One region of the Paenibacillus sp. J22P277 genome, then DNA from elsewhere that is predicted to be linked to it. Evidence: riboswitches for the same ligand, from Rfam matches in the RefSeq annotation. Region 1 holds a riboswitch; each other region holds the start of a gene.
What was found. Region 1 has a riboswitch for cyclic di-GMP ahead of AC50YL_RS32830 (anti-repressor SinI family protein). Riboswitches for the same ligand answer to the same signal wherever they lie in the genome.

Region 1 (6,158 bases):
AACCGCCGCTCGTCCGATCTCATGAATCTGCTCACGATCGAATTCGCCCGCGTGATCAACGGCATCAATCTCTTCTTGACGTTTATTACTTCGATCTTGTTTACGATCGTTCAAATCGTGCTGGCATTCTGGCTGTCTCCGCTCATGACCTTGTTCGTGCTCTTCGGCGGCGGCATCCTGGCGCTGTTCTCGCATCGGTTCATCCGCAAAGCCAAACGGCTGGGCGGACAAACCTCCCGCTATGCGCAGGATTATCTGGCCGGCATCAGCGACCAATTGAGCGGAATGAAGGATATCAAGAGCAATAACTTGGAACAATCCCGCATGGAGTGGCTGCATGCGCTTACCGCCGGCATGAAACGGGAGCAGCTGGACTATATCCGGCTCCGCATGAACTCCCAGCTTCTATATAAACTATCATCCGCCATGCTGGTCGCCGTGTTCGTCTTCGCTTCTTTCAAGTTCTTTCATTCCGAAGGACAAAGCCTGCTGCTGATTATCCTGATCTTCACGCGGCTCTGGCCTAGATTCACGAGCCTGCAATCCAATCTCGAAAATATCGCTTCCACCATTCCCGCCTTCCAATCGCTGCGCCAGCTCCACGAGGACAGCCGGGAAGCCGAAGAACGCAGTCTTGCCGGCATCCTTCAAGACGGCAGCTCCATCCGGCCATTGCCGATCCGCGAGGGATTGGAATGCCGCGACGTCTCGTTCAGATATGATTCGTCCGAACATGCTTACGCGCTGGACAAGATCAATTTCACCATTCCCGCAAACCGGATGACGGCCATCGCCGGCCTATCGGGCGCAGGCAAGAGCACGCTCATCGACCTGCTGATGGGTCTTATTCAACCCGAGTCCGGCCGACTGCTCGTAGACGGTCAAGCCGTGACGTCCGATAATCTGCTCGCGCTGCGAAGATCCATCGGGTATGTCGCGCAGGATCCATTCCTATACAACGCCAGCATCAGGGACAACTTGTGCATGGTCAAGCCCGACGCGACGGAAAGCGAGCTATGGGCAGCGCTGGAGTTCGCGTCGTCGGCCGAATTCGTGAGCAAGCTGCCTTTGGGCTTGGATACCGTGATCGGCGACCGCGGGGTGCGTTTGTCCGGGGGCGAGCGTCAGCGAATCGTACTGGCAAGAGCCGTTATCCGGAAGCCGTCCATATTGGTGCTGGACGAAGCCACCAGCTCGCTGGACACCGAGAACGAGCGCAAGATTCAAGAAGCGATCGAGCGATTGAAAGGAACCATGACGATCATCGTCGTCGCGCATCGCTTGTCTACGATTCGGCATGCCGACCAGATCATCGTGATCGATAACGGCAGGATGGTGGAACGGGGAACTTACAACGAACTGGCCGCCGCAAACGACGGAATGTTCAACCAACTGCTTCGCAACCAAGAAGTCATCGCTTCCTGATTATCGGGAAGCGCTGTTCGATCAATCGGTCCTGGATTGAAATAATTAGCGAAATCTCGAAGGATATTTCCCTGAAAACGTTTCAACTTCCTTGCAAGAGTTGCAATCCATTAATCAGAAGCCTTATTCTTTATAGAGAGAACGGTTAATGGATCATACACTGGAAAAGGAGGCATTCGTCAATGATTGGAGAACGAATTCAAATGTTGCGTAAAAAAAAGAATCTTTCCCTTACTGAGCTTTCGGAGAAAGCGGGCGTTGCCAAGTCCTATCTTAGCTCGATCGAGCGCGGCATTCAACAAAACCCGTCCATTCAATTTCTGGAGAAAATCGGAGTCGTTCTGGGGATTACCGTCGAGGAATTTCTTCAATCCGAGGCCAAAGAAGGCGCGAATGAGCAATTGGATACGGAATGGGCAGCGCTGGTCAAAGAGGCTATGCTGTCCGGCGTAAGCAAAGAACAATTTAAAGAGTTCCTGGAATTCAACAAATGGAAGATCAACCGCGACTAATCCGCGTAAGCAGAATCGCGGTTAGCCCGCTTCTGCTTTATTTTGCACGTCGGCATTCTGCAGCTTGTCCAACGTGCTGCGCACGTCTTCGATGCTAAGTCCCATCTCGCGCGCATACATAATCAAGGCCACCCATTCAACATCCAACAATTCTTTGTTTTCTACGATTGTCTTGTTCACGTTGTTTCCTCCGATTGTCATCGGCCGGTTGCACCACTGACTCCATGCGTTTAAGGTGCCCAGATAAAAACGCACTTCATTGTCTCCAATTGTAGATTATCGTTACCTTTATTACCCATTATACATAAGACTATGGTACCATTCCATCGAAAATTGTCGAAGCGAATTGACTTTTTTTGCATATATTTGTCGAATTCCGTTATTAATCCCTTTTTCGCCTTATTTCCCTCGATTCTCCCCTTCTTCCCCTTACAGGTATCCGCAAAATCCCCCGGTACTCGCCAATTTTTTCATTCGTCAAACGCCAAAATAGCCGCCTTTGATATTCTTCCTCTGCTTTCTTCTGCCTCTTCTCGATATTCATTCATCGTAACTAGGTAATTAGACCTAGAAAAACGGAAGCTTTCGCTCCCGTCTCAACCTGCGCTCGGTATATTCATTATCGGTTCGGCGCTTTCTTTCTTGTAGCCGTCCGGATTGCTCGACTGCCATCTCCAGGTGTCCTCGCACATTTCCTCCAGGCTTCTGATCGCTCTCCAATCGAGTTCCTCGCTCGCCTTGGTCGTATCCGCGTAACAGATGTCTATATCGCCAGGCCTTCGATCGGCGAATGCATAGGCGATCCGCCTGCCGGATATGCGCTCGAATGCCTGGATCATCTCCAGTACGCTGTAGCCCCGTCCGGTACCCAGATTGTAAATGCCGACGCCCTGCCGCGCCAACAGCTTGTCCAGCGCCTTCACATGCCCCAACGCCAAATCGACGACGTGAATGTAATCCCGCACGCCCGTCCCGTCCGCCGTCGGATAATCGCTGCCGTATACCTGCAGCTGCTTCAGCTTCCCGACCGCCACTTGCGAAATATACGGCATGAGATTGTTCGGCGTCCCCGTCGGGCTCTCTCCGATCATGCCGCTCTTATGCGCGCCGATGGGATTGAAGTAGCGCAATATCGTAATGCCCCAGGCTGCATCCGCTCCCGCCAAGTCCTGCAAGATTTGTTCGATCATCTGTTTCGTGCGACCGTATGGATTCGTCGCGCCGATGGCCGCGTCTTCGGCGATCGGCACTTCCTTCGGGGCGCCGTAGACCGTGGCCGAGGAACTGAATACCAGCTTGCGCACGCCGTGCTTTTGCATCGCCTCGCATAGCACCAGCGTGCTGGTCACATTGCTGTAGTAATACCACAGCGGCAGCTGCACCGACTCCCCGACTGCCTTCAGCCCGGCGAAATGGATGACCGCCTCGATGGCATGGTTGGCGAACACCTCGTCCAGACCCTTGCGGTTCAACAGGTCCAATTCATAGAACGGAAACGATTTTCCCGTAATCCGGGCGACGCGGTCCACCGCCTCCGGCTTGCTGTTCGAGAAATTATCGACGACGACGATCTCGTATCCCGCCTCGATCAGCTCGATGCACGTATGGCTGCCGATATACCCGGCTCCCCCGGTGACTAGAATGGCCATGTTTCCTACACCTCCACTTTCCGACTCGTTTTCGCGCGGGCGGCAAGCTTTCCCGCGAAGCTCTTCATAATGCCCAGCAGGTAAGCAAACTCCGCGGAACGGTGAAACACGATGATGTAGAGCAAATTGACGACGGCAAAAGCAATCGCCCCTTTTGCGATCAAATGCATGAAGTCGGGTGCCGGGAGCAAGCCGCTGATGGAATCCGCCGCAAAAAAAGCGCCTAAGGCAACCAATCCGTAATAGGCGTATTTGCGATAATGATCGATGACCGACAGCTTGAACACTTTTTTGTAAACCAGGTACGGCGTTGTCCAGAACGGCAGCACGAGCGCGCTGGCCAGCGAACCGACGAAGACGCCGGCGATGCCGATCTCGCGGACCAGGATGATCGAGATCGCCAAGTTGACGGCCGCTTGTCCCAGCGGAACGAAGCGGTCTTCATGAAAAATCCCGGCGGTCGTTTTCACCGTGGAGATGGAATTGCGCATGCCCCGTTCGATGAACAGCAGCATCAGCAGCGCGAGCACGCCGCCGGACATCAAGTACTGGGCGCCGATCCAGAGCCGGATAAAAGGCTCGATCAGGATATACAGCAGGATCGTGAAGAGCGAGTACAGCCAGAAGCTGAGCAGGAGCATGACCTTGTAGACCTGATAGATCTTGTCCCCGCTTTCTTTCGACACCAGATTGCCCACGCTGTGATAGAGATTGTTGAACACCTGATTGATGAACGTCCTGCCGATCTCGATGAGCATCTTGTAGTTGGAATACAAGCCCACCGCGATGACGCTGACGAACGCCGAAATCAAAATATTTTCCGTTCCGAGCACCAGGTAGCCGCCGATATTTTGCAATACGATCGCTTTGACGTTCTTGATGATCCCCTGCTTGGTCTCGGGATCCAGCAGCCCCTTCACCTTCCGCTTCAAGAACGGATACATCTTATTGGCAACGACCGTAAGGATGTAGGAGGTCGTCAGCGTGATCGCGCTGTCGATAATCAGGAACAGGATGTAGTTTTTGGTCATGTACAGGATGGCGATTTTGATGCATGTCGAGACGATCGACGAGACCGAGAAAGCCAGCGTGACGATGTACCCTTTCTGGCTGACGTTCAGGAAGGAGTTCTTGTACGAAAACAAGTACGGCGTCACGGTATTCAGCAGAAACACGAGGTAGATGATCGTCAGATGCGGCACGTCGGCACCCTTTACGACATCGTCCAGAAACGGCAGGAGCGACAAGCCGAGCAGCGTCACGATCAGCGCGATGATCTGGTACGCCCGGCGATAAAGCTTCATCAGTTTATTGATGCGGTCGATATCGTTGTCCGCTACCGGCTTGTACAGGCTGTACACGATGCTCGAGCCGATGCCCGCCTCGGCAAGCGTCAGCATCGATAATATATTGGTGAACAACCCGTTGACCCCGAGATATTCCATGCCGAGGCTGTTGATGAATACGGTTCTGGAAACAAAGCTCAATATCGTAATGACGAGCTGATTGCCGACTCCTGCCGCAATGTTGATGAGCGAGCTCTTGACCCTCATGGTTATCCCCTATCTGCCGTACCTACATCGCCTTTGCGCTGCTATAGGCGTTCATTAATCGGATGCATAGGCCCTGCGTGAAGGGCAGCCGCGTGAACAGCATCGCGTACACCCCGATGTCCTTCGTATCGCCTTGCGAGAAATCGACGGTGCCGTCTCTTCTCGTGACGCTCATGAGATACCGGATCGCCTTCTCCGCGCCCTGCCGGCATTCTTCCGCGATCTCGCCGATCGCCGAGGCTTCCCATAGGAACCAGCCGAGCGCAGCCGTTGCCGAAGCATCGGCGCGCGCTTCCTTCCGCGTGACCGTCCAGTTCCAATTGCCTTGCTCGCCCTGAAAGGCAAGCGCCGCCCGCGCGAACTTGACCACCGTCGGCGTCAGTTCGGACTTGGCCGCGTGACCGGCAGGCAGCTCCTGCCATGCCCCCATCAGCCCTAACGCGAACCAGCCCAGGCCGCGTCCCCAGCCGTAGAGCCCGAGCGGAACGCCGCTTCCGGCATGATAGGCATGACTGGGGATAAAATGCCCTTCCAGCATGCCCGCTTTCGCATAGGCTTGAATTTGTCGGACGGCCAGCGAGACGCATTCCGGTTTGTCGTACTTCAAGCCGTACGCCACCAGGAACGGGCATATGAACCCGACGGTATCCACGTACCGGTAATCCTTCACGGCGCGGCGGTACAGGACGGTGCCGTCCTCGCCGATCAACGATTGGATCAGCGCCCACATATCGTCCATGGCCGGCTTGAACCGTTCCGATTCCTCGGCCGCCGCGGACTTCAACACGGCATAAGCCAACATGACGCTTTCCACGTATTGCGGGGCAAGCTTCCAACGGCCCGCGGCGTCGATGCGGGCATCCACGTACGTCTCGATCGCCTGCCTCGCCGAAGCATCTCCGCTAGCGGCCGCATAGTCGTTCAATCCAAGCAGCAGCGAAGCTTCCTGCCAGTGCTGGATGGCGCTTTTCGTATAATTGCCCTTCAGCATGTCGAGCGCGACCAGCCTTGTGTTATCC
Region 2 (6,158 bases), on a different contig from region 1:
ATGCTCCGTCGTATCCAGCTGATAGCCCGCCGGCGCAATCTTCTCGATTAATACATAGTCCCCGTACAACAATTTCTTGAACTCGATTTTACCGTCCGCGTCCGTCGTCAGCGTGTTCACGAGAATGCGGTCCCCGCCGGATTGGCGGTAGAGCGCAAAAGTGGCTCCGCTCAGCGCGAGATGCGAATCTTTATCCTGCTTCAGCACCGCGAGACCGCCGCGCACGCCGCTGCCCGTTCCGGAGCCGCTCGATACGCCGACGATAATGTCTTTCGTGGTTTCCTTCGTGACGCTATGCACGTTATTGCCGCTGAAGCTCACTTTATTGGAAACGGTGTCGCCGTTCTCGGCAACGATCAGCGATTGGTACTCCAATACGTACGCGCTCGTGATCGGATGCAGGAACGCGAGTTTGAAGAGCTGCTCGCCCGTCTCGAGATCCGTTTCGATCGCAAGCGTATAATCCGTGTCTTTAACAAGCTCCGTGCCCGTTTTCGACACGTCGCCGTTCGCGGCGACCGTCGTCGGATAGAGATGGAACGATTCCGGTATCAGCAGCTGATTGTCCGTAGGCTCGTCCGTCACGAGCGCATCGTTGACGGTCGATTGCCCGCGGTTGATATTAACGGTCCAGTCGATTTTGCCGCCGTTCTGCTTGCCGGTCTTGTTCACGTATTCGCCGCCCTGCGGAATGTTGACGGTGGCCTTCAAGTCTTGGGATTCCGGCGTCGTGCCGTCCAGCAGCTTGGCCGTGTTGCCAATCGACGCATCGATCAGATCGTCAGCAAGGCTAGTCGTGAAGACCATGATATAACCGGTCGTGATCGGGTTCTTGAAACTGATTTTAAGCAGATCGCTCGCATAGCTCATCGTGTAGTCGGCGGCATCCACTTCCGTCCCTTGACCGGGAGCGCCGTTAGACGGAATCGTCATGTTATACACATGCAGGGAGCCTGCAACCAGCGTCTGGCCGGCCAACAGTTGATCCTCGATGAAGGCGTTCGCCAGCGATTTGCGGTTATAGTTCGCGCCGACCGTCCACGTGATTTGTTTGGTCGTTGCGTTGTATGAACCTTTCTTGTAGCCGTTGGCCTTCGTCTCGTTGTTCGGATTGAACGTCGCGTCCGCCTTCAATTCAGTATGAGTCGCATTTTCGTCCCAAACCACCGTGGCGTGGTTCGGATAGGAGGCGTTATTCGTAATCCAGTCCGAATTGAGCCAATCATTGTTGTACGTCGTCGTATACGTAATGGTATAAGGCACGGTGATCGGTTCCGTAAATTCAATCCGGAAGCCGTCGTTGGCTGCCGGGGTCGGGCTTGCCGTATACGTAATGTTGTGCGCGGCGGCAGTCCCGCTGTCCGGCGTCACCGTCAGGGTTCCCGGAACCAGCTGCATTCCGCCGTTCGTAAACGTATCGGTTAGGACGGCATGGGTCATCGTCTGACTGTCTTCGTTCAAACGAATCTTCCATGACTCGGTCTGAGCGATATAATCGGTGCCCGTGGTACTCTTCTGCAGAATAACCTGGCGAATGCCACGGCTCGCGGTAGTCGACGTTCCGTTCGCGGATACCTTGTTCACGATGTTCGTCGTCGCCGATCCGTCTACGCGGCTCGAGGCTTTCGTCTGGTACTCCACTTTATAGGCGGTCGTGATCGCGTTCGCGAATTGAAGGTCAAAACCGTTCAGATGCTGGTCGGGATCGTTGGTCAGCGTCACCGCATAATCGGAACCCGGTATAGGGGAACCTTTCGTTTCATGACCGTTGATGTCCAGCGTGATCGGGTACACGACGACGGATCCCGGCACCAGGACCTGCACGTCGTTGAACGTGTCGACCAGCTTCGCATCGGTTTGCGGAATGGATTGCTCTTTATAGTTGTAATTGATCGCCCACGAGATCGTCTGGGTGTTGGAATCATAGCCCGTCGACGATTTCTCGAGCAGCTTGCCGTAGTTGACGTTGACCGTCGAGTTCGAGGCGGCTTCCGGCTCGGTGTCGCCTTTGAACTTGGCCGTGTTGGTAAAGGAGCCGGCACTGACATCGACGATGTCCGTCGTGAATTTAATACGGTAAGCCGACTTGATTGGGTTCTCCGGAGTAGCCGGATTATCGACGAAATGAACGCTCAGCACGCCATCCGTAACATCCGCCGTGTACCGGGACGGATCCAAGGCGCTTCCCGATGACACCGAGCCATCGAGATTCACCGTCAAGTCGTAGACTTGGACCGAAGACGTATCGGCCATCGAGAGACCCGCCGGCAGCTCGTCCGTCATGACGGCGTTGTTCACGGTATGCAGCATCTTGTTGACGTCGACCGTCCACTCGATCGTCTTCGGATTGAAGCCCGCGGGCACGCCGCCCTTCTCGATCGTGGACGTGACCGTAGGCTTGAAGTGGAGGGGAAACTCCAGCGGTCCGCTTTTTACCGGAATCGTGATCGTATATTCCGTGCTTCCGGTGATTTTCTGCTTGTCGAACTGCGAGGAAAACTTCAGAATTCCGGCTACGGCGTCATGCGATTCGATGTAATCGTTGAACGTCATGACGACATCGTGGTTCGCGGCCGTTGCCGTAAACGTACCCACGGATATATCTTCGTCCAGCATCAGATCTCCGTTAAGATCATTGAATAGCAGGAATTCGTCCGGAATGTGGAACGTATACGTATCGCCGGCAACGTAGCCATGTCCGTTAGGAAGGGACCAACTATAGTCCAGGTTTACTTTCGCGCCCTGGTCCAGCATGTCGGTCGGCAATACCGGATTATCATGGGCGTCGAACACCGTCAACGCCGCGCTGTCGATAATGTTGATGTCGTTCTCGATGGCAGCCGCATCCGCCTTCGAGAAGAATCCGATTCCGTTCGCCACCTGGAAAAGCACCAGCAGGGCCACGGCAAAGCCCGCTATTTTTTTGAAAACCATTTTTCGTCATCAACCTCTTTTCGTAATGAATCGTCTAGCGATTTGCGCAATTCTACCTAATAAAGGTAAACTAACTAGGCAGATAGCACCTATCCAGTTTATACTAGGATTCGACACGATCGCAACCAATTAAATCCATTTTCGTCCTTAAAAAGGCAGGTTTCGACACGATGATTAAAAAAATTGCACCTTATGCCCTAATTCTCGCAGGTCTTCTGATCTTTCTCTCTCCGACGATCAAGGACCGCTATGAAACCTATCAGCAACAGCGAATACTAGCGGCCTGGGAGGATAACCTCCGGCAGATCGAAGAAATGCCCGCCGATCCGCAGGACTTGTCCGACGAGGAGACTACTCCGCCGACCGCCTCTGTTACCCCCTCGCCGACCGGCGTCAAGCCCGCGGCGCAGCAGGATCCGATGGAAGCGAAGCTTCAAGCCAAGGGCATCGGCAAGAAATCGATCGAAGGCGTGCTCCTGATCGACAAAATCGATCTGAAGCTCCCGATCATCACGGACGCCACGCAGGCGCATCTCGCCTTGTCGGCAGCCAGCATCCTGCACACCGGCAAGCCGGGCCAGATCGGCAATTACGCCATCGCCGGCCATCGCAACCATACGTACGGCAAGAACTTCAACCGGCTCGATGAGCTCACGGTCGGCGACCGGGTCCAGGTGCAGACGGCAACCGACACTTACACCTACGTGGTTCAATCGAAGCAGTATGTAAAGCCTACGCAGGTCGACGTCCTCAAGGGCAACGGCAAAGACCGCGAAATCACGCTGATCACCTGCCATCCGCTCTATCACCCGACCAAGCGGATCGTCATCAAAGGACTTCTCGTAGACGATCGGACCTAGGAAACTTGTAAAATTTTGCTATGCAAATCGACAAGCCTATAGTACATTAATGCTAACCAACTTAATCTGCCGGTGCTTTCCACCGACAAAGGCAAATTTAGCGAAAGCTAAAGACGCAAAGCTACAGGGTCTTCCTCGCGCTCCCAGCGAGATGACAGCCAGCCGCCGAAAGGAGAGTTTTTTTGTGTTCAAAAAGTCGTTTTCCCTGCTGCTCGCCGCCGTAATCGCCCTCTGTCTGATCGTGCCGAACACGTACGCGGATCAAGCCGCCGCCGCACTGATCGGCAAGCAAGGATTGCCCCAAGGCTACATTACCGTGGCCTACAAACCGGCCAATGGCGCGAAAGCCATCGTGCGCATCGCCAAAGGTTCGACGCAATACGACTACGCGCTGACGAGCGGGGCCAAATATCCGCTGCAGTTGGGCAACGGCAGCTATTCGGTGTTGATCGCCGAAGCCGTAAGCGCCACGCAGTACAAGGTCGTCGCGCAAGAAGCGCTGACGGTAAAGCTCGCGGACGACAAGCAGGTCTTCACGTTGTCCAATCCGCTGATCAACTGGACAAGCCAAACGTTGGCCGTCAAGAAAGCAGCCGAGCTGACGAAGACCGCCAAGACGGATCGGCAGAAGGTTCAAGCCATCTATGACTTCATTACGAAGAAATTCGTCTACGATAACGCGAAAGCCAAGACCGTCAAAGCCGGCTACGTGCCGAACCTGGACACCGTGTTCAAAGCGTCCGGCGGGATCTGCTACGATTACGCGTCGACCTTCGCGGCCATGGCGAGAAGCGTCGGCATCCCGACGAAGCTGGTCACGGGCAAAGAACGCACGCACACGAACGTGGAGCATGCGTGGAACGAAGTTTACCTTGAAGATCTGAAGAAATGGCTCGTCATCGATACGACCTATGATGCGGCCCGCATCCAAGGCAAGCAAAAAACAAGCTTGTTCAAAGCCGCGGCCGACTACGCCGGAACGAAGTTTTTCTAAGCCGCCTCGGCGCAGACAGATCCGATACCGAAAGCCGGGAACCTTATTGCGAGGTTCCCGGCTTTTTTGCGCGCAAGGCAATCTTGGCCTCCGCGAAATCCGGGATGAACGGCGGGAAGTTTGAGGATACTAATCCTCGCTATGGAAAGCGGGCGACTATCAGACTCAATGCCCAAATTATATGTCTGTATTGACATAGATAACAAATGAGCGGATAATAATTCGCATACGAAATAATTTGCCGGGGGAGATGTACGGTGGAAGACCAGCGGATTTTGCAGTTATTCCAGACCTACCGCGAGGTTAACCAAGCTTTCTTCCAGCTGATGGCCAAAGCCGCCGGCAAGCACCGGCTCACGGCGCTTCAACTCATCGTGCTGCGCGTGCTGCAGGAGCATCCGGGGATCCGCTTGTCGGAGCTCGCCGAGCAACTCAATCTTGGCAGCAGCACGACCAGCGGCATCGTGGAGCGGATGGTCAAGGCGGGCCTCGTCGACCGGGAACGTACGATAGCGGATCGGCGGGCAATGACCCTTTCGCTGTCCGAGAACGGGATGAGGCTTTGGCGCGAAACGGACGCAACGCGGCTGAATATGCTGCGGCCGCTGCTCGAGCTTCCCGAGGACGATCAACGGGAGCTTAGCCGGATCCAACAAGAAGTACTGCGCATTTTAAGACAATCAAGGGAGGAAGCATAACGTAATGACTACTATGGTATCCAATCAATTGCGCAAAGGGCCGATCATGGCTTCCTTGCTCATCGCCGCTTTCGTCGCGCTGCTAGCCCAAACGGTGCTTAACGTCGCGCTGCCGCAAATGATGGTGGATCTCGACGTCGGCGAGAGCACGATCCAGTGGCTTTCCAATGGCTACATGTTGGTCAACGGCGTACTCGTGCCGATCAGCGCCTACCTCATTAATAGGTTCACGACCCGCAAGCTGTTCTTGGTCGCTTCGGTCTTATTCGCGATAGGCACGACCATATGCGCCGTGTCCAGCGGTTTCGACGTTCTGCTGGCCGGCCGCCTCGTGCAGGCCTGCGGCGCCGGCATTCTCATGCCGCTGATGACCATCGTCATCCTGACGATCTACCCCGTCGAAGAACGCGGCAAGGCGATGGGCATGATGGGCGTCGCGATGATCTTCGCGCCGGCCGTCGGACCGACGTTATCCGGCTGGATCGTCGAAAACTACGACTGGCATGTCCTGTTCTACATCATCTTGCCGCTGGCGATTTTGGCGGTCGTGTTCGGCGCCTTCTCGATGAGGGACGTCATTAAGACATCGCGTCCGAAGCTTGACATATTCAGCGTCATTTTCTCCACGCTCGGCTTCGGCGGGCTGCTGTACGGCTTCAGCGAAGCGGGAAC
Region 3 (6,158 bases), on a different contig from region 1:
CGGTTCCCCCTGCCAGGCTCTCGTAAATCCAGAAACACGATTTTGTAGCCCATCATTTGAAGCAAGAAGCGTTTTGATTTCGCAAGAATCTCGCCCTTCGGATCGGTCAAAATCATGCTCTCGCCACTGAACGCAAGCCGCCATAGGGTCGGGAATACCCATCGCCTCGTTTTTCCGGAACGTGTAGTCCCGATAATGAGCGTATGTAAGTCCTGGTCAATGATCCACGCATACCCCTTGCGCAGCATCGTACCGACGACGATGCCTCCTTTCTGTACATATTCGCCGAACTTCCAAACCATGGCCTTCTTGTCCATTTCCCGATCCGTCATCCAACGAGACGTTCCATACTCGCCCGATCCGACAGCATCCGGTCCGCCTACCCCTTCTCGAACCTTATTTCGTTTGCCCGGAAGATCAATCCAAAACGCATAGATCAAGGGAATAGCCATGACACCTTGTAGGCAAAGCCATAACTGCCAATTCTCTTTATTGGAGAAGAGCAGCTTTAACGCTTCCACCAAATTAAACTCCTGCATCCACTGATTCGGCGCATGCATGGCATTCAATCTGAAATAATGCGGGAACCGAACGACGGACGGCAGAAACAAGATATCTAGCAAAACCAAGAGAAGGACACCGATCCATTTCCCTTTTACTTTCAGCCGTCTTCACCTCCTTCACCTAAATTCAAGAAGCTATTGAGTGTATGTTGCATACTTTCTTGATACTCGCGTTCCTCGTTCGTGATATCGGGTTCCAACGACTTCGTTTCTAACGCTGCTGTAGCTTCCTGGAAGAGCACCTTCGAAGGGATGGCTCCATCTCTTCCTTTCATGCCATGCAGCAAATATTTGATCTCTTCAATATCCTCTTTGAGGGGGACGACATGGTGGACATAATGTTCAATGGCTTGCCGAATAAATTCGGACTTATTTCTAGCATCTAGGTAGAACCTTTCGGCTTCAGGAGAGAATTCAACTTTGGCCGATAGTCGGTGTTGCTGCCGATAGACCAAACTCATCCTCTCCCTTTTCCGATTCCTTTCATGGCGAGTGCTTGCGCGGCCAGATAACCCTTTGCATTTGCAAATTGCGGATTTTCAATTTTCGCCGCAATATCGAACCTTTCCGAAAAATGTCCGTAGAGGTCATCGCCGCCTCCGCCGCCAATCATGATCGCCGCCAGCGTATTAATGTCATCTCCCCAACGTTGTTTGAGTTGTGAGCTGATATCGAAAGCCAGGGTTTCATAGGCGATTTTTTTATATGGCTTCAAGTCGACCGTTTTCCCTTTCGCCGTGAGCATACCGTTAAGCCCTTTCCATGTTAGTGCTTTCTCGACTTCCTTCAGATCCGGTTCATAACCTAACAGCGGCTTTTTGGCCATCTGCTGGATTTCTTGCTGCGCTGTATTCATACCAATGTCTAGGCTGCCGGAGTATGGTTCGGAACGCGGCGTCAGACCGCGCTTACCAATCGTCATAAACAGGTAATCGGTCGTTCTGAAGCCCACTTCGATCACGGCGATCGGTTTATTCAGCATGTGAACGTCCTTCACTTGTCCATAAATATCGTAGAGCGCTGCATAGTACGCACCTGCACCTTGAGGGAACACGAAGACACTTGCAACACGAATTTCTTTCGCTCTGCTTTTTTGCTCACCGTCAACGGTTACTTTCAGTGTTAAGCCGGTCAGTTTTTTCTGAAGGTCAGCATGTTGTGCGGCATAGACCGACATCGGAAGGCCGACTGCCAGCTCTACTGATTCTTCTTTCTCGTTCAACAAGCCCATCGCAGTTGAAATAAGAACGTCTAAATTCCGATTTTTCGCGTGTTCATTCTCCCACGTACGTTGACCTCCGGCGGCCAAGGCAGCATCGCCCACATAATACGAAAGCGCGTCTTCCTCCGGTCTCTCTGGGTTGCTAATCGTCACCACATAATCGTCACTAGAGTCGTTACCGAACGCACCCGTTACAGAACTATTCCGCTTCACGCCTACAACCGACGGAAAAATAACTTCTTTCCCGGCTTCGTTTACGCCTTTCGTGTAGCCAAAACCAATATCTACTGAAATTCGCATTGATGTTCCATCCCTTCAATTTAGCGTTCATATTCTTGGCCGCGCTGCTGTTGCCGTTCAATTTGCTTTTGTCGTTTTGCCATGCGCTGCCGCTCAATCTCACCTTGGGCTTGGGTCTGTGTTCTCACCTGTTCCACTGCCCTCCAGGCCGATTTCCATACAGCCTTGGCTGTGTTTCCTTGTTCATTCTGAATATCTTGTTGTTTTTTTTTGGTCGTCCGTATCCGTACAACCTCTTCTTTGTTGATCTGTGCCGCGCCTTGGACGACGACATTTGCAACGCGATCCCGCAGATCAGCAAACGCTTTATTTTTGGCCTTTTCGATTTTCTCCGCGTTTGTAGTATGAAGTCGGGTCATGTCCTCGACCGAATTCAAATAGCGGGTTAATGATTCCTTGAAATCCGGTTGCTGCAACATCGCATCGGCAACGTGCCGGGCCTTAACCTTGGCTTCCTCTGGCATGAATTTCAACACCGCCCGGCCGTGACCAGGCATGAGCTTTGAAAGCTCATCCATGCCTTTGACAATGACTTTCAGTTCGTCCGGGTAGGGTTTTGGTGCGATCCCCGTCTTCCCCGCGCCAGCAGCATATAAGTCCAACTCAACGCTTTTCAGCTCACCGCGGACTTCATCAACCAGAGCTACGGCTTTCTTCGTGTCACCCTTTGATAGGTCACGGATCAAGTCACGCATAGCCGTCTTTTCTTGGGTCAGACGTGTGCGTTCCTCAGCGTAAATTTCCCGTATGAAGACGTTCTTGACATCCTTTCTTTCGCCTTCGGAAATCCTTCCCTTTGTACGCTTGGGCTCCTTCTCCCACATCACTAAGTGCACATGCGGATGTCCCTTTTCCTGATGAAAAGCGGCTACCCATCGAAGGTTACTTTCACCGATCCCCATCTTGGCTGCGGCTTCCGGAACCGCCGCACGCATCACCGTTTCCCAGCTTTTCCGAGAATCGAAATCTAACAATCTAGCATCTTCCTCTTTCAAAGACAGAACCGAACGCCACACAACCCCTTGATGTTCTTGTAGTTCATTTTGCACATCGGCCAAATCCAGCTTTTCGCCCGATGCCCCGAATAAGCCATGACTCCCCGGACGTTCATGCGCGTATTTTACGTGGCCTGTAGCTGTTCCGAAGTCCTTGGCTACCGCCTCTGAAACCGGATGCTGGACATCTTTAAGTTCAAGGCCCATATCAACGCCGGTTCGCTTTCCAATGTAGTTGATATGCGCCGCATTTTTCGCCTGATTCTTCGCGCCAGGCGCGTAAAATGACAACTTGAACATAAACGGTGATTGAAAGCGTGTATGCTCATCTGTGAGTGAAAGATTAGCCATTGCCACTTCCTTGATCGGTTAACTGATCGTTGGACGTTTTCACAAAAGCAACCGCTTGTTTGCGTGCCGCCTCATGCAGCGCTCGTCCATTCTTTCCTAAATCCTCAAAGACTTGCTGATTCATGTACATCCCTGTCGCAGCTGCGATTGCCGTTTTGGCATTGATCTTAGCCAGCCGTTCTTCGACGGGCTTTAAGGCATCCCCCATGGCCTGGCGGACAGCAAGCAATACGGGATCCATGCTGTCCTGAACCAACTCCTGAGCAACTGCCCTCTCCAGCAGTCGACGACATAATTCGGCTTTGGCTTCGCGGCGCATTTCGACCAACGCATTTAACTTCTTGTCTAAATCTTCATCGAGCCGGATTCGCATCGGATTCATTAGCTTTTGCTTCATCGTTTCACCCTTTCTTCGTGTTGTAGTCGCAAAAAATAAAGCAGGACCAATCGTTTGCAAAATTCTGTAGTCCGAAGTTGGCGAAAAGGTACAACACCGTGCCCCGTTTCGTAGTCACTACTTATGCGTATTCTCCCCGGCTTTGCCGGGGATGTGTAGACTCTGCGCGACACGCGCCTTATCCTGCCTTAATAAATAATCCCTTTGTTTTTCTCGTGCTGCTGGGAATCATACAGCGAATTTTTTGATTCCCACTCCTTACTCCTGTCATCACTCCACGCTCCTCGTCATAATGAAAAAGCAGCATCCTTCTCTAAGGAGCCGCTTCAGATCCCGGCCTTAACCAGGGAAACATTCGGCGGCCAGGCTGTCATTCATTCGCTGCTGGCGAACCTTAGACCCTGTGGCTTTGCGTCCTTGCCTTTCAGCAAGTTTGCTATTGTCGTTGTTTATACAGTTTTTTGGTAACTAGGACAAAAGACTATTTTTGTGCATTCATTATTAAAATGATTCTTTTTCTCATTGCATAAACGCAGGTCATTTCAAAAAACTAAGACTAAAGGACTATCTAAAATATATACTACATAAAAAATGTTACTTTAACCTTTTTAAGTCATAATAATCTGCCGACAACCTATTTATACCAATCTTTGTGTGCACCTTAGATCGCTCTGTTAGTCATAATACTACCTGTCACATATTTTTCCAAGTACAAATATTTAAAACTTTTAAAAGTTCACATTTTATATACCATGAGGTTGATATCGTAATAGGTGAAAATGCCACCTTCGGCCTTGATATTTGCACATCTAATGTCCTAGTCCAATTGGATCATAAATTCCCAAGCTCCGCAGCTCCCCCTAACTGCTTGCTGATTGTTGTACTTCATAATTCCTTATATCCGCCATCGTTGATGATTTCTGTCTTAAAATGAAACGTTCAATTTATTACCGAAATTCATAATAGATTCATCTTGTATTCAATGGGATCCATTCACTGTAGTCAGACTATTAATAGGAACAATGCCCCCATTCAAAGTGAATAGTGTGCAGAGTCATAATTTCAGTTTTAAAATGCTCAATAAATCCCTATAAGTCATAACAAAAAATATGGTCAAAATTGATGTATATAATAGAAGGAACGAAATCAACGCGATTAAAAATATGACCATATACAAGTTATGAATTTCTCAATATTAGCGTACATCATGAGTTCGTCTAAATACCTCGCGATCAAAGCTCGCGTTGTTCATTGAAAATAAAGTAATAGACTTAGTCGATGCGTTGGACCAACGGTCAGTTTAATGTGTTGTGATATGATAGAACTAGTGATTGTTCTATCCAGGAGGAGTATCGATGCACCAGATAAAACCGCAAGAATTCGAGGCTGTTATTAAACTCCCCTCGAATATTAGGTATGAATACTTTATAAAGAGGGTCGTTGATTCAGAAGAAGTCTGGGGGTTATATGATGACGGATGGGCAATGTCTTCAGATGACAACGGGAGATTGCTTATTCCATTCTGGCCTAAGAAAGAATTTGCAGAGTACTGCGCTTATGAGGATTGGTCAAATTATAAAGCACAGGGGATCCCATTAGACGAATTTATTAATGACTGGTTACCCAATATGGCTGAGGACCAGCATATGCCATCAATCTTTTGGAACCGAGATGATTCTGCAGTTCTTGAGATTTCAGTACTGCTAAATGATTTAGAGCAGGAACTTGAAAAGTATTGAACCATCGTCACGCTAACGATTACGACAATGCAATGCACAATATCGATAAAGATGTACATCGAACGGAATCTCACCAGAGATAAGGAATGGGAACAAAAATTAAGATCGTGGACTCGGACTCGGGGGATCTTACTTTGAAGGTTAAGAAGGTCTGTTATTTATTGCTGGAGGGAATCCGTGAATTATAAATTTTCGATTGTTGACGATGACACTGATCAGGTATTGGGTTTCTGTAATGCGATAGAGTCAGTACAACAAAAGTCGAGAAACGATGAGAAATGCTATTCGCAACTGATGTTACATAGCTTTACACTTTCAGATGTTTGCAGGGCCATGCCTAAAATAGTTTTTTCAAACTTCTATCTTAATTTCCTGAGCAAGGACAATACGGTTCTAGGTGGATATTATTTCAGTTCGGATCAACTCGTGAAAATAAATCCATTATAATTATTGGAAGAGACACCTGTTACTATAGGGGGGTATTTTGGGGAAGAACCTTTACCTTTAGCAAGTCAGGTTTGGGATCAACTACGTGAGAACCCTAACACCTATGGGCAATGGAAAAACTGTTCATTGGAAGAGAAACGAGCA

Region 2: it holds a riboswitch for cyclic di-GMP, as region 1 does, so the genes downstream of both, AC50YL_RS31750 (transglutaminase-like domain-containing protein) here and AC50YL_RS32830 (anti-repressor SinI family protein) in region 1, are expected to answer to the same signal.
Region 3: it holds a riboswitch for cyclic di-GMP, as region 1 does, so the genes downstream of both, AC50YL_RS34690 (hypothetical protein) here and AC50YL_RS32830 (anti-repressor SinI family protein) in region 1, are expected to answer to the same signal.

What each region holds. Positions count from the first base shown of each region.
Region 1 is NZ_JBXENS010000011.1:178,737-184,894, forward strand. Features, by position in the region: gene AC50YL_RS32820 (ABC transporter ATP-binding protein) at 1-1,425, shown strand, start outside; gene AC50YL_RS32825 (helix-turn-helix domain-containing protein) at 1,608-1,937, shown strand; gene AC50YL_RS32830 (anti-repressor SinI family protein) at 1,959-2,117, opposite strand; cyclic di-GMP riboswitch class II at 2,131-2,213, opposite strand; gene galE (UDP-glucose 4-epimerase GalE) at 2,534-3,586, opposite strand; gene AC50YL_RS32840 (lipopolysaccharide biosynthesis protein) at 3,592-5,139, opposite strand; gene AC50YL_RS32845 (glycoside hydrolase family 88 protein) at 5,162-6,158, opposite strand, start outside.
Region 2 is NZ_JBXENS010000010.1:159,310-165,467, reverse strand. Features, by position in the region: gene AC50YL_RS31760 (SpaA isopeptide-forming pilin-related protein) at 1-2,934, opposite strand, end outside; gene AC50YL_RS31755 (class D sortase) at 3,105-3,794, shown strand; cyclic di-GMP riboswitch class I at 3,875-3,964, shown strand; gene AC50YL_RS31750 (transglutaminase-like domain-containing protein) at 3,979-4,788, shown strand; gene AC50YL_RS31745 (MarR family winged helix-turn-helix transcriptional regulator) at 5,046-5,486, shown strand; gene AC50YL_RS31740 (DHA2 family efflux MFS transporter permease subunit) at 5,491-6,158, shown strand, end outside.
Region 3 is NZ_JBXENS010000014.1:91,335-97,492, forward strand. Features, by position in the region: gene AC50YL_RS34670 (VirD4-like conjugal transfer protein, CD1115 family) at 1-629, opposite strand, end outside; gene AC50YL_RS34675 (hypothetical protein) at 662-1,024, opposite strand; gene AC50YL_RS34680 (ParM/StbA family protein) at 1,021-2,085, opposite strand; gene mobP3 (MobP3 family relaxase) at 2,106-3,431, opposite strand; gene AC50YL_RS34690 (hypothetical protein) at 3,424-3,828, opposite strand; cyclic di-GMP riboswitch class I at 4,183-4,276, opposite strand; gene AC50YL_RS34695 (DUF2750 domain-containing protein) at 5,184-5,567, shown strand.